DNA from 3 places in the Streptomyces sp. G7(2002) genome. Region 1 is predicted to be linked to each of the others. Evidence: riboswitches for the same ligand, from Rfam matches in the RefSeq annotation. Region 1 holds a riboswitch; each other region holds the start of a gene.
What was found. A riboswitch is a leader RNA that binds a small molecule or an ion and turns the genes downstream of it on or off. The one in region 1 is predicted to bind glycine.

Region 1 (3,267 bases):
GTCAGGCCCAGGTTGTGCTCCATGCCGATCTCCGCGGCGTTCTCCACCTGTTCGACGGAGCCGCCGAGGACCTCGGCGAGGCCGCCGGCGGCCATGGAGCAGGCCGAGCCGACCTCGCCCTGGCAGCCGACCTCGGCGCCGGAGATGGAGGCGTTCTCCTTGAAGAGCATGCCGATGGCGCCGGCCGCGAGCAGGAAGCGGACGACCCCGTCCTCGTCGGCGCCGGGCACGAAGTTGATGTAGTAGTGCAGGACGGCGGGGATGATGCCGGCCGCGCCGTTGGTGGGGGCGGTCACCACCCGGCCCCCGGCCGCGTTCTCCTCGTTCACGGCCATCGCGTAGAGCGTGGTCCACTCCGTCGCCCGGGCGGCCGCATCCCCCTCGGAGCGCAGGGCCCGGGCGGCGTTGGCGGCCCGCCGGCGGACCTTCAGACCGCCGGGCAGGATTCCCTCACGGGACAACCCCCGCGCCACACACGCCTGCATGACCTGCCAGATCTCCAGCAGCCCGGTGCGGATCTCGTCCTCGGTGCGCCAGGCCTTCTCGTTCTCCAGCATCAGAGAGGGGATCGACAGGCCCGTCTCGCGGCTGAGGCTCAGTAGTTCCGCCGCTGTCCGGAAGGGGTACTTCAGGACGGTGTCGTCGAGCTTGATGCGGTCCTCGCCCACCGCGTCCTCGTCGATGACGAAGCCGCCGCCCACCGAGTAGTACGTCTTCTCCAGCAGCGGCGCACCGGTGGTGTCGTAGGCGAAGAGAGTCATGCCGTTCGCGTGGTATGGCAGCGTGCGGCGGCGGTGCAGGATCAGTCCGGTCGACTCGTCGAAGTCGATCTCGTGGGCGGTGCCTGTCTCGGCGCCCAGCAGCCGCAGCCGCTGGGTGCCACGGATACGTGCGACCTCCTCGTCGGCGCTCTCCACGTCCACCGTGCGCGGGGAGTGGCCTTCCAGACCCAGCAGTACGGCCTTCGGCGTGCCATGGCCGTGTCCTGTCGCGCCGAGCGAGCCGAAGAGTTCGGCACGTACGCAGGCGGTGCGAGGGAGCAGGCCGTCGCGTTGGAGGCTGAGCACGAACATCCGGGCGGCGCGCATCGGGCCGACCGTGTGGGAACTGGAGGGTCCGATACCGATGGAGAAGAGGTCGAATACGCTGATGGCCATGCCATCCTCCGTGGGTCGCTGGGGGCACCGGCCAGTTCGGGACGGTGCCGCTCAGACAGGTGGTGTGAAGCCGGGCAGGGGCAGCAGGGTGGTGGTGTCGCAGCGCGACGCACCGCCGGCCTTGTGCGGCGGTGTCAGCTCTCGTGGGCGTCGATCGACGGGCAGGAGCAGAGGAGATTGCGGTCGCCGTGCGCGCCGTCGACACGGCGGACGGGGGGCCAGTACTTGTTACGGCTGGTGGTCGTCATCGGGTATGCCGCGGTGTTCCGGCTGTAGGGACGCTCCCCGTCGCGGGCCGGCATCTGTGCCGTGTGGGGCGTGTTAACCAGCGGATTGTCGTCCTTCGGCCATACCGCGTCGCCCACCTTGTCGATCCCCCGGCGGATGGCGATCATGCTGTCGCAGAACCGGTCGATGGTGAGCCCGTCGGCTCCCATCATCCGGATGCAGGCCCAGGTGATCGGGAGGATCGAGGTGGATCCGTAGGGGGCTGCCGACACCGGCCCCCCGCCGTCGCGTTGGGCGGGATCCGGGTGCATCGGGTGTGAGGGCAGATACGGTGCGAGGTGCTCGCGTACGGCGATGGGGCCGACGCCGGGCCCTCCCCCACCGTGCGGGACGCGGAACGGCTCTTCGGCGTCTGGTCCGATGTGGCGTACGGAGAAGGGCGCGGCCAGTTCCAGAGCGGCGAGCGGCTGGCGGGACGGGGCGTCGGGGGGAGAGTCGGGGTGCGTCATGGAGGCTCCTCGGGCCTGGCGCGCACCGTCGAACGGGGCACGCGATCGAGTGAGCCTCCCCCTCTGTCATTGGCCTGAGAGCTTCACCGCGACGAGCGCGGCTTGCACCGTGGGCGAGACGCATGAGCGTCTGCTTTCCAGAGTCCACCTCCACTGCGCGGTAACGAGGCCTGAGAGTTTCCGGGGAGGATTTGCTCCTTCGGCGCCACACCACTGGGGTGTGGGCTCTCCCGCGCAGAATCGTCGGTGGTCTTTTCAGTTGTGGTTCGCCGCACCGTACGGTGATCGAGACACCGCCGTCAAGAGCTGTCCGCAGCGTGGCCCGCCCCGGCGCCGTGCTCCCACGACGCGGCCCTGACCTGCGAAAATGGCACGCTATCCGCCGCCGGCGGACGCCGCTGTCCGCGTAACGGTGAGTATCGATCGATCCCTTCCCCTACCGCCCGGGCAGGCGACTGCAGGAAAGCAGGCGCTGGTGCGTCTCACCCACGGTGCGAGTCGCGCTCATCGCGGTGAAGCTCTGAGGCCCGCTCGGTGGCGATCGTGCGCAAGGCCGCTGGACACTCCTCAACGGTGACAGTGATCCGCTGTACCCCGTCCGTGCCCTTCTTCGCGGTGCCGGTCGCAGGCCGGTCCGGCCGGTCCGGCCGGTCCGGCCGGTCCGGCCGTCGGGCCTGCGACCGGTGGAGCGCTGTCTCCGGCAGGCTGTTCAAGACAGCCGGTGGCCAGCAGGGACACTGCCGCCACCCACGCGATCCAGGTCGCAGTGGTGATGTCATGTCGCCGGTGCATCGCCGGCCTCCTCACTCGTGCGGCGAACGCGCAGTTCCCTGCGCAGGAGCAGCGGCAGCGCTACGAGCAGACCGAAGCCCAGCGTTGAGATCAGCAGTACGTGCGCCCGGTCCAGCCAGTCCGGGCCGGCGAACTGTGCCGAGGAGCGCCACAGCACTCCGCGTGTACGCGAAGCGGATGCGGGGGTGCGCATGAAGAGGGTGTGAAGACGCGCCGCGGCGTTGTGTGAGGAGTCCGCCAAAACCACCCGCACTCCCCGCAGAAGGACGAGATTCTCTCGTACGACCCTCGTCGAAGGAAGCGGCGCCGAGGGCGTCTCCGGTACAAGTGAGCCGACTCTGAGAGGCATCGACAGAATGACACGTTTACCGCAGGAGAAGGACGCGACGACCGGCGGGTACTCCCGCCGTAGACTCCTCAAGGCCGGCCTCGGCGTCGCCATGGGGGCGGGGGTCGTCGGTTCCAGTACCACGGTGGCGATGGCCGGTGGGCCCAACGACCCGTCCAGCCCGACGCTCGCGACCAAGGTGAAGAACCTCAGCGGCCCGGCCGAGACCGGCCCGTTCGCCTCACCGTGGACC
Region 2 (3,267 bases), 990 kb from region 1:
GTCGACCTCGCCGTCCTCACCGGTCTTGACGACGACGACCTTCATTCCGGCCATCACGGCGCTGGCGGCGTTGGTGCCGTGCGCCGAGGACGGGATCAGGCAGACCGTGCGCTGCTCGTCGCCGTTGGCGCGGTGGTAGGCGCGGACGGCCAGCAGACCGGCCAGCTCGCCCTGCGATCCGGCGTTCGGCTGGATGGAGACCTTGTCGTAGCCGGTGACCGTGGCCAGCCGCTCCTCCAGCTCCTGGATCAGCGTGAGGTAGCCCTGGGCCTGGCCGGCCGGCGCGAACGGGTGCAGCTGGCCGAACGCGGGCCAGGTGACCGGCTCCATCTCGGTGGTGGCGTTCAGCTTCATCGTGCAGGAGCCGAGCGGGATCATGCCGCGGTCCAGCGCGTAGTCCTTGTCGGCGAGGGTGCGCAGGTAGCGCAGCATCGCGGTCTCGGAACGGTACTCGTGGAAGACCGGGTGGGCCATGTAGTCGTCGTGGCGCAGCAGCGCCTGCGGCAGCGCCTCGGCGGCGGCCGCGTCCAGCTGCTCGACGTCACCGTTCACGCCGAAGGCGCCCCAGACACCCGCCAGCTCCGCACGCCCGGTGGTCTCGTCACAGGCGATGCCGACCAGGTCGGCGTCGACCTGCCAGAGGTTGACCCCGGCCTCACGGGCGGCGGCGACGACCTCGGCGGCCCGGCCGGGCACCCGCGCGGTCAGCGTGTCGAAGTACGCACCGTGCACGATCTCCACCCCGCCGGCCCGCAGGCCCTCGGCGAGGACCGCGGCGTAGCGGTGGGTGCGCCGGGCGATGGTCCGCAGGCCCTCGGGCCCGTGGTAGACCGCATACATCCCGGCCATGACGGCGAGCAGCACCTGCGCGGTGCAGATGTTGCTGGTGGCCTTCTCCCGGCGGATGTGCTGCTCACGGGTCTGCAGCGCCAGGCGGTAGGCCTTGTTGCCGTCGGCGTCGACGGAGACGCCCACCAGACGGCCGGGGAGGCTGCGGGCGAACTGGTCACGGACGGCCATGAAGCCGGCGTGCGGTCCGCCGAAGCCCATCGGGACACCGAAGCGCTGGGTGGTGCCGACGGCGATGTCCGCACCGAGCTCACCGGGCGGGGTCAGCAGCGTCAGGGCGAGCAGATCGGCGGCGACGGTGACGATCGCACCCAGCTCGTGGGCCTGCTCGATGACGGCGCGGGGGTCCCGCACCGCACCGGAGGCGCCCGGGTACTGCAGCAGCACACCGAAGACACCGCGCTCGGCGATCTCGGCCGGAATGCCGTCGGACAGGTCCGCGACCACGACCTCGACGCCCGTGGGCTCCGCGCGGGTCTCGATCACGGCGATCGTCTGCGGCAGACAGTCGGCGTCGACCAGGAAGACGCCCTGCTTGACCTTGCCGACCCGGCGGGACAGCGCCATCGCCTCGGCGGCGGCGGTGCCCTCGTCCAGCAGCGAAGCACCGGAGGTGGGCAGTCCGGTCAGGTCGGCGACCATGGTCTGGAAGTTCAGCAGCGCCTCCAGGCGGCCCTGCGAGATCTCCGGCTGGTAGGGCGTGTACGCCGTGTACCAGGCCGGGTTCTCCATGACATTGCGCAGGATCACCGGCGGGGTGAACGTGCCGTAGTAGCCGAGACCGATCATGGACGACAGGACCTGGTTGCGGTCCGCCAGGCCCTGCAGCTCCTTGAGCACCTCGGCCTCGGTACGGGCATGCGGCAGGCCGAGCGCCTCGGCGCTCTTGATCACATCGGGTACGGCGGCGGCGGTGAGCTCGTCCAGCGACCCGAAGCCGATGTGCGCAAGCATCTTGGCCTGCGCCGCGTGGTCGGGACCGATGTGCCGGCGCTCGAAGGGGGTGCCGCGTTCCAGCTCGGTCAAGGAGATGCGATTGGTGGTCATCTGCGGGGGCCTCCTGGTCAGTACGACCTACGAGGGGCACCACGGCACGGGTGCCCGGACGGCCTCCCCCTCTGTCATCTCAACCTGAGAGCTTCACCGGCCCGCGCGTGGCGGTCCGGCTTTCACCGTCGGTGAGGAGGGGTCCCGGCGCTGTGCCTTCCGTGGCCCGCCCTGCTTTCCAGAGTGACCTCGTCCATGCGGTACATGTGCCTGAGAGATTCCGGGGAGGATTTGCTCCTTCGGCGCCCTGGTCGCGAACGGCAAGGACTCTCCCGCACGGGGTCTGCGGCCAATCGCCAGCCTACCAGCGCGCCACTCGAAGGATCCTTCGAGTGGCCAGGGCATGAAATGTGCCGTTTGGTAGTTGTCACAGGGCAGTTGCGACCAATTGGAGGGGCCGTGCAAACCGATATCGATCCCCGAAGCCTGATCGGCCGCAAAGCGTTCGACCGTAACGGCGCGAAAATAGGGACCATCGACGAGGTCTACCTCGACGATGCGACGGGGGAACCGGAGTGGGCGGCCGTGCGCACCGGACTCTTCAGCCGGGATGCGTTCGTCCCCCTGGAGCCCAGCAAGATGGTCGGTGAGGGCCTGCACATTCCTTACGACCGCAAGCTGATCAAAGACGCGCCGGACTTCGGCGTGGGCCGCCATCTCTCCCCTGAGCAGGAACTTCAGCTCTATCACCACTACCGTCTGGATATTGCTTCCCCGACCGATCCGGTGTCCCCCGGCTCCGGCGGCAAGAACTTCGGCAAGATCGCCGGCTCGGACGACTGACCACCCGCCGGCGCCCCGCCCACCAGCGGCAGGGGCTCTCCCGGCCGCAGCGCCGGGTCCTCGACAGCGAAGGTCCGCACCCTCCCCGGTGCGGACCATGGCGTTTCGAAGCGCACGGTCACCCTCCCCACCCCGCTCCCCTGCACCCAGCCGGCGCCGTACTCGTCGTGCACCACGTCCAGCCCCGGATGCCAGCGCCGCGGCCGCTCCTCCTCGGCCTCGTGCGGCTCCGTCCTCCCGGCGGCCTCCTCCGCCGCCGCTGCCGCTGCTGCCGCCGCGGCCTCCTCCGCCTCCCGCTCCGTCGCCAGCTGGGCGAACAGATCCTCCTGTGTGAAGTCCGCCAGGCCACTAACGCCCACGCCCAGCAGCCGCACCCCGCCCGTGGTGTCCACCGTCTCCAGCAGACGCACAGCGGCCTCGCGTATCACCGCCGGGTCGTCGGTGGGCCCACGGAGTGTCTCGGAACGGGTCAGCGTCGAGAAGTCGTAGTTGCGCACCTTGATGACCACCGTGCGCCCGGAGCGCCCCGCCGCCCGCAGCCGCTGTACGCACCGGTCCGCCAGCCGCAGCACCTCGCTCCGCACCCGC
Region 3 (3,267 bases), 6.0 Mb from region 1:
GGAAATGTCATGTGCACCCACCCGTTCCAAACCGCGCCATCTGGCCAAAGACCCTAAACGAGAAGGCGCGCGGTGCGGTGTGCGGGGGCGTGCCCGGCAACACACGGGACAGCCCTCAGTGGAAGCTGACCGTCTCCAGGGCGCTCGCCGCCCGCCGGTCGAGGAGGACGGCCGAGCAGAAGCCCTTCGGCAGCCGGGCCGACTCCGCGGCGCCGACCAGCCGGCCCACCGCCCTGCGGTGCCGTGCGAAGGCGTACCCCGACACCCCGCGGCCCCGTGACTCCTGGCCGGAAAGCGCCACCTCGGGTGCCACATCGAGCAGCACCAGATGCGCCCCGCGGCCGCCGCGCAGCGCCGAGCGCGCGATCCAGCGGCGCACCCACGCCAGCGTCCCGCAGTCGTGCACCACCACGCTGTCGCCGGAGCGCAGCGCACGGCCCAGGGCCAGATAGTGGGCGGCCCGGACCAGCGGGCGGTAGAGGCCGTACGGCAGCCGGTGCAGTCTGCCGCGCTCCCAGCGCTCGCGGACGTCCTGGGAATCGATGCGGTGCACCGCGGCGCCGTGCCCGTCCAGGGGCGGTACGACACGGTGCATGAGGGTGCTCTTGCCGCTGCCCGGCAGCCCGGAGACCACGACCAGGTCACCGGCCGGAAACCGCAGCTCGGCGGCGTCCGGCGGCCGGCCGTCGCTCCGCAGGTCCACGACCTCGGTGCGGCGCCCCGGCCGGATGACGGGCCGCGGCGCACGGCCGGCCCGGGACATGGCGGCGGACGGCGCCGACCGCACGGCGTCCGGGGGCACGACCCCTGAAGTCGCCCCGAATGCCGCTTCGCTGTGCACCGTGATCGCCCTCCCCGTCCGTTCTGGTCCGGTTCGAGTCCGTCCCCTACCCGCAGAGTGTCAAGAAAAGGTAATGCCCATCAAGGCGATTGTCCGATCTGCCCACGTCGTGGGCGGGGCGGCGGTGGGGGCTCCTTTTCCGGCGATCCCGTGCAATGATGTGGCCGCCACGTGCACATCGGAGCTCATCCGTGCACCGCCAACTGCATACCGGCCGCTTGAACCCGTGCGGGAGAGTCCCCGGCCGCCATGGCGGGGCGCCGAAGGAGCAAGTCCTCCCTTGAATCTCTCAGGCCCCTATACCGCGCGGGCGAGGCAGATCTGAAAAGCGAGCCACTGCCCGGCCTACGGGGCGGCTCCACCCAAGGTGCAAACCGGGTCCGTTCGCGGGATCCCGGTGAACCTCTCAGGTTCCGATGACAGATGGGGAGAACGTCTTGTCACCCCTGCCTGGGAGCCCAGAACCATGACTGATGCCCCCCGTCGCACCGCGCTGGATGCCACCCACCGCGCGCTCGGCGCGACCATGACCGACTTCGCCGGCTGGGACATGCCGCTGCGCTACAGCAGCGAGCGCGACGAGCATGTCGCCGTCCGTACCCGCGCCGGCCTCTTCGACCTCTCCCACATGGGCGAGATCACCGTCACCGGCCCGCAGGCCGCCGACCTCCTCGACTACGCGCTGGTCGGCAACATCGGCGGCGTCAAGACGGGCCGCGCCCGCTACACCATGATCTGTGAGGCCGAGGGCGGCATCCTCGACGACCTGATCGTCTACCGCCTCGCCGACCAGGAGTACATGGTCGTCGCCAACGCCTCCAACGCCCAGGTGGTGCTGGACGCGCTGACCGCGCGGGCGGGCGGCTTCGACGCCGCGATCCGCGACGACCGGGACGCCTACGCACTGCTCGCGGTGCAGGGCCCGGAGTCCCCCGCCATCCTCAAGACGCTGACGGACGCCGATCTGGACGGTCTCAAGTACTACGCCGGGCTGCCCGGCACGGTCGCCGGTGTGCAGGCGCTGATCGCCCGTACCGGCTACACCGGTGAGGACGGCTTCGAGCTGTTCGTCCGGCCGGCGGACGCGGTCGCCCTCTGGGAGGCCCTGACCGAGGCGGGCAAGGACGCCGGTCTGGTGCCCTGCGGGCTCTCCTGCCGCGACACCCTGCGCCTGGAGGCGGGCATGCCGCTCTACGGGCATGAGCTCACCACCGCGACCACGCCGTTCGACGCGGGCCTGGGCCGGGTCGTGAAGTTCGAGAAGACCACCAACAACGGGGACTTCGTGGGCCGTGAGGCCCTGACCGCGGCCGCCGAGCGGGCCGAGACCCGGCCGCCGCGCAAGCTGGTCGGTCTGGTCGCCCAGGGCCGCCGGGTGCCGCGTGCCGGATACCCGGTCGTCACGGCCGACGGCACGGTCATCGGCGAGGTCACCTCCGGGGCCCCGTCCCCCACGCTCGGCAAGCCGATCGCCATCGCCTATGTCGACGCGGCCTACGCCACACCGGGCACCGAGGGTGTCTGCGTGGACATCCGTGGAAGCCATGAGCCGTACGAGGTCACCGCTCTGCCGTTCTACAAGCGGCAGAAGTAGCGGTTCCCCCGCGGCAGACACGGCGGCGGCGCGCGCCCGCGCGTCTCACTGCGCAAGACCCCATTCACGATCACACCCTCGCGTACAGGAGAATCGAGCCATGAGCAACCCCCAGCAGCTGCGCTACAGCAAGGAGCACGAGTGGCTGTCGGGCGCCGAGGACGGCGCCTCGACGGTCGGCATCACCGAGCACGCGGCCAACGCGCTCGGCGACGTCGTCTTCGTGCAGCTCCCTGAGGTCGGCTCCACGGTCGCGGCGGGCGAGACCTGCGGCGAGCTGGAGTCGACGAAGTCGGTCAGCGATCTCTACTCGCCCGTCGACGGTGAGATCACCGAGATCAACGAGGATGTCGTCAATGACCCCTCGCTGGTGAACTCCGCCCCGTTCGAGGGTGGTTGGCTGTTCAAGGTGAAGATCAGCGGCGAGCCGGGCGAACTGCTCTCGGCCGACGAGTACGCCGCCTTCATCCAGAGCTGAGCCCCGGCTCTCCCCCGCTTCCGGCCTCGCCCGGACGGGGGACCTCCGACCCGCCACCGCCCGCGGGGAAGCTCCCCCGGATTCCGTCCCGGGGGACCCCCTCGCGCCCCTGACTCCCCAGGAAGACTCATGTCGCTTCTCAACAGCTCCCTCCATGAGCTCGACCCCGACGTCGCCGCCGCCGTCGACGCCGAGCTCCACCGCCAGCAGTCCACCCTCGAAATGATCGCGTCGGAGAACTTCGCCCCCGTCGCCGTCATGGAGGCCCAGGGCTCCGTCCTCACCAACAAGTACGCCGAGGGCTACCCCGGCCGCCGCTACTACGGCGGCTGCGAGCACGTCGACGTCGTCGAG

Region 2: another riboswitch for glycine. It lies ahead of gcvP (aminomethyl-transferring glycine dehydrogenase); the one in region 1 lies ahead of NUT86_RS02805 (hypothetical protein).
Region 3: another riboswitch for glycine. It lies ahead of gcvT (glycine cleavage system aminomethyltransferase GcvT); the one in region 1 lies ahead of NUT86_RS02805 (hypothetical protein).

The regions. Positions count from the first base shown of each region.
Region 1 covers NZ_CP102609.1:636,998-640,264, forward strand. Annotated here, with positions in the region: gene NUT86_RS02800 (L-serine ammonia-lyase) at 1-1,157, opposite strand, end outside; partial or broken gene NUT86_RS02805 (hypothetical protein) at 1,292-1,783, opposite strand; glycine riboswitch at 1,951-2,042, opposite strand; glycine riboswitch at 2,043-2,137, opposite strand; gene NUT86_RS02810 (hypothetical protein) at 2,670-2,879, opposite strand; gene NUT86_RS02815 (DUF4185 domain-containing protein) at 3,043-3,267, shown strand, end outside.
Region 2 covers NZ_CP102609.1:1,628,439-1,631,705, forward strand. Annotated here, with positions in the region: gene gcvP (aminomethyl-transferring glycine dehydrogenase) at 1-1,896, opposite strand, end outside; glycine riboswitch at 2,085-2,181, opposite strand; gene NUT86_RS06210 (PRC-barrel domain-containing protein) at 2,296-2,679, shown strand; gene NUT86_RS06215 (DNA polymerase IV) at 2,589-3,267, opposite strand, start outside.
Region 3 covers NZ_CP102609.1:6,678,131-6,681,397, reverse strand. Annotated here, with positions in the region: gene NUT86_RS28555 (enhanced serine sensitivity protein SseB) at 1-11, opposite strand, end outside; gene NUT86_RS28550 (AAA family ATPase) at 116-841, opposite strand; glycine riboswitch at 1,061-1,156, shown strand; glycine riboswitch at 1,157-1,274, shown strand; gene gcvT (glycine cleavage system aminomethyltransferase GcvT) at 1,308-2,435, shown strand; gene gcvH (glycine cleavage system protein GcvH) at 2,536-2,913, shown strand; gene glyA (serine hydroxymethyltransferase) at 3,043-3,267, shown strand, end outside.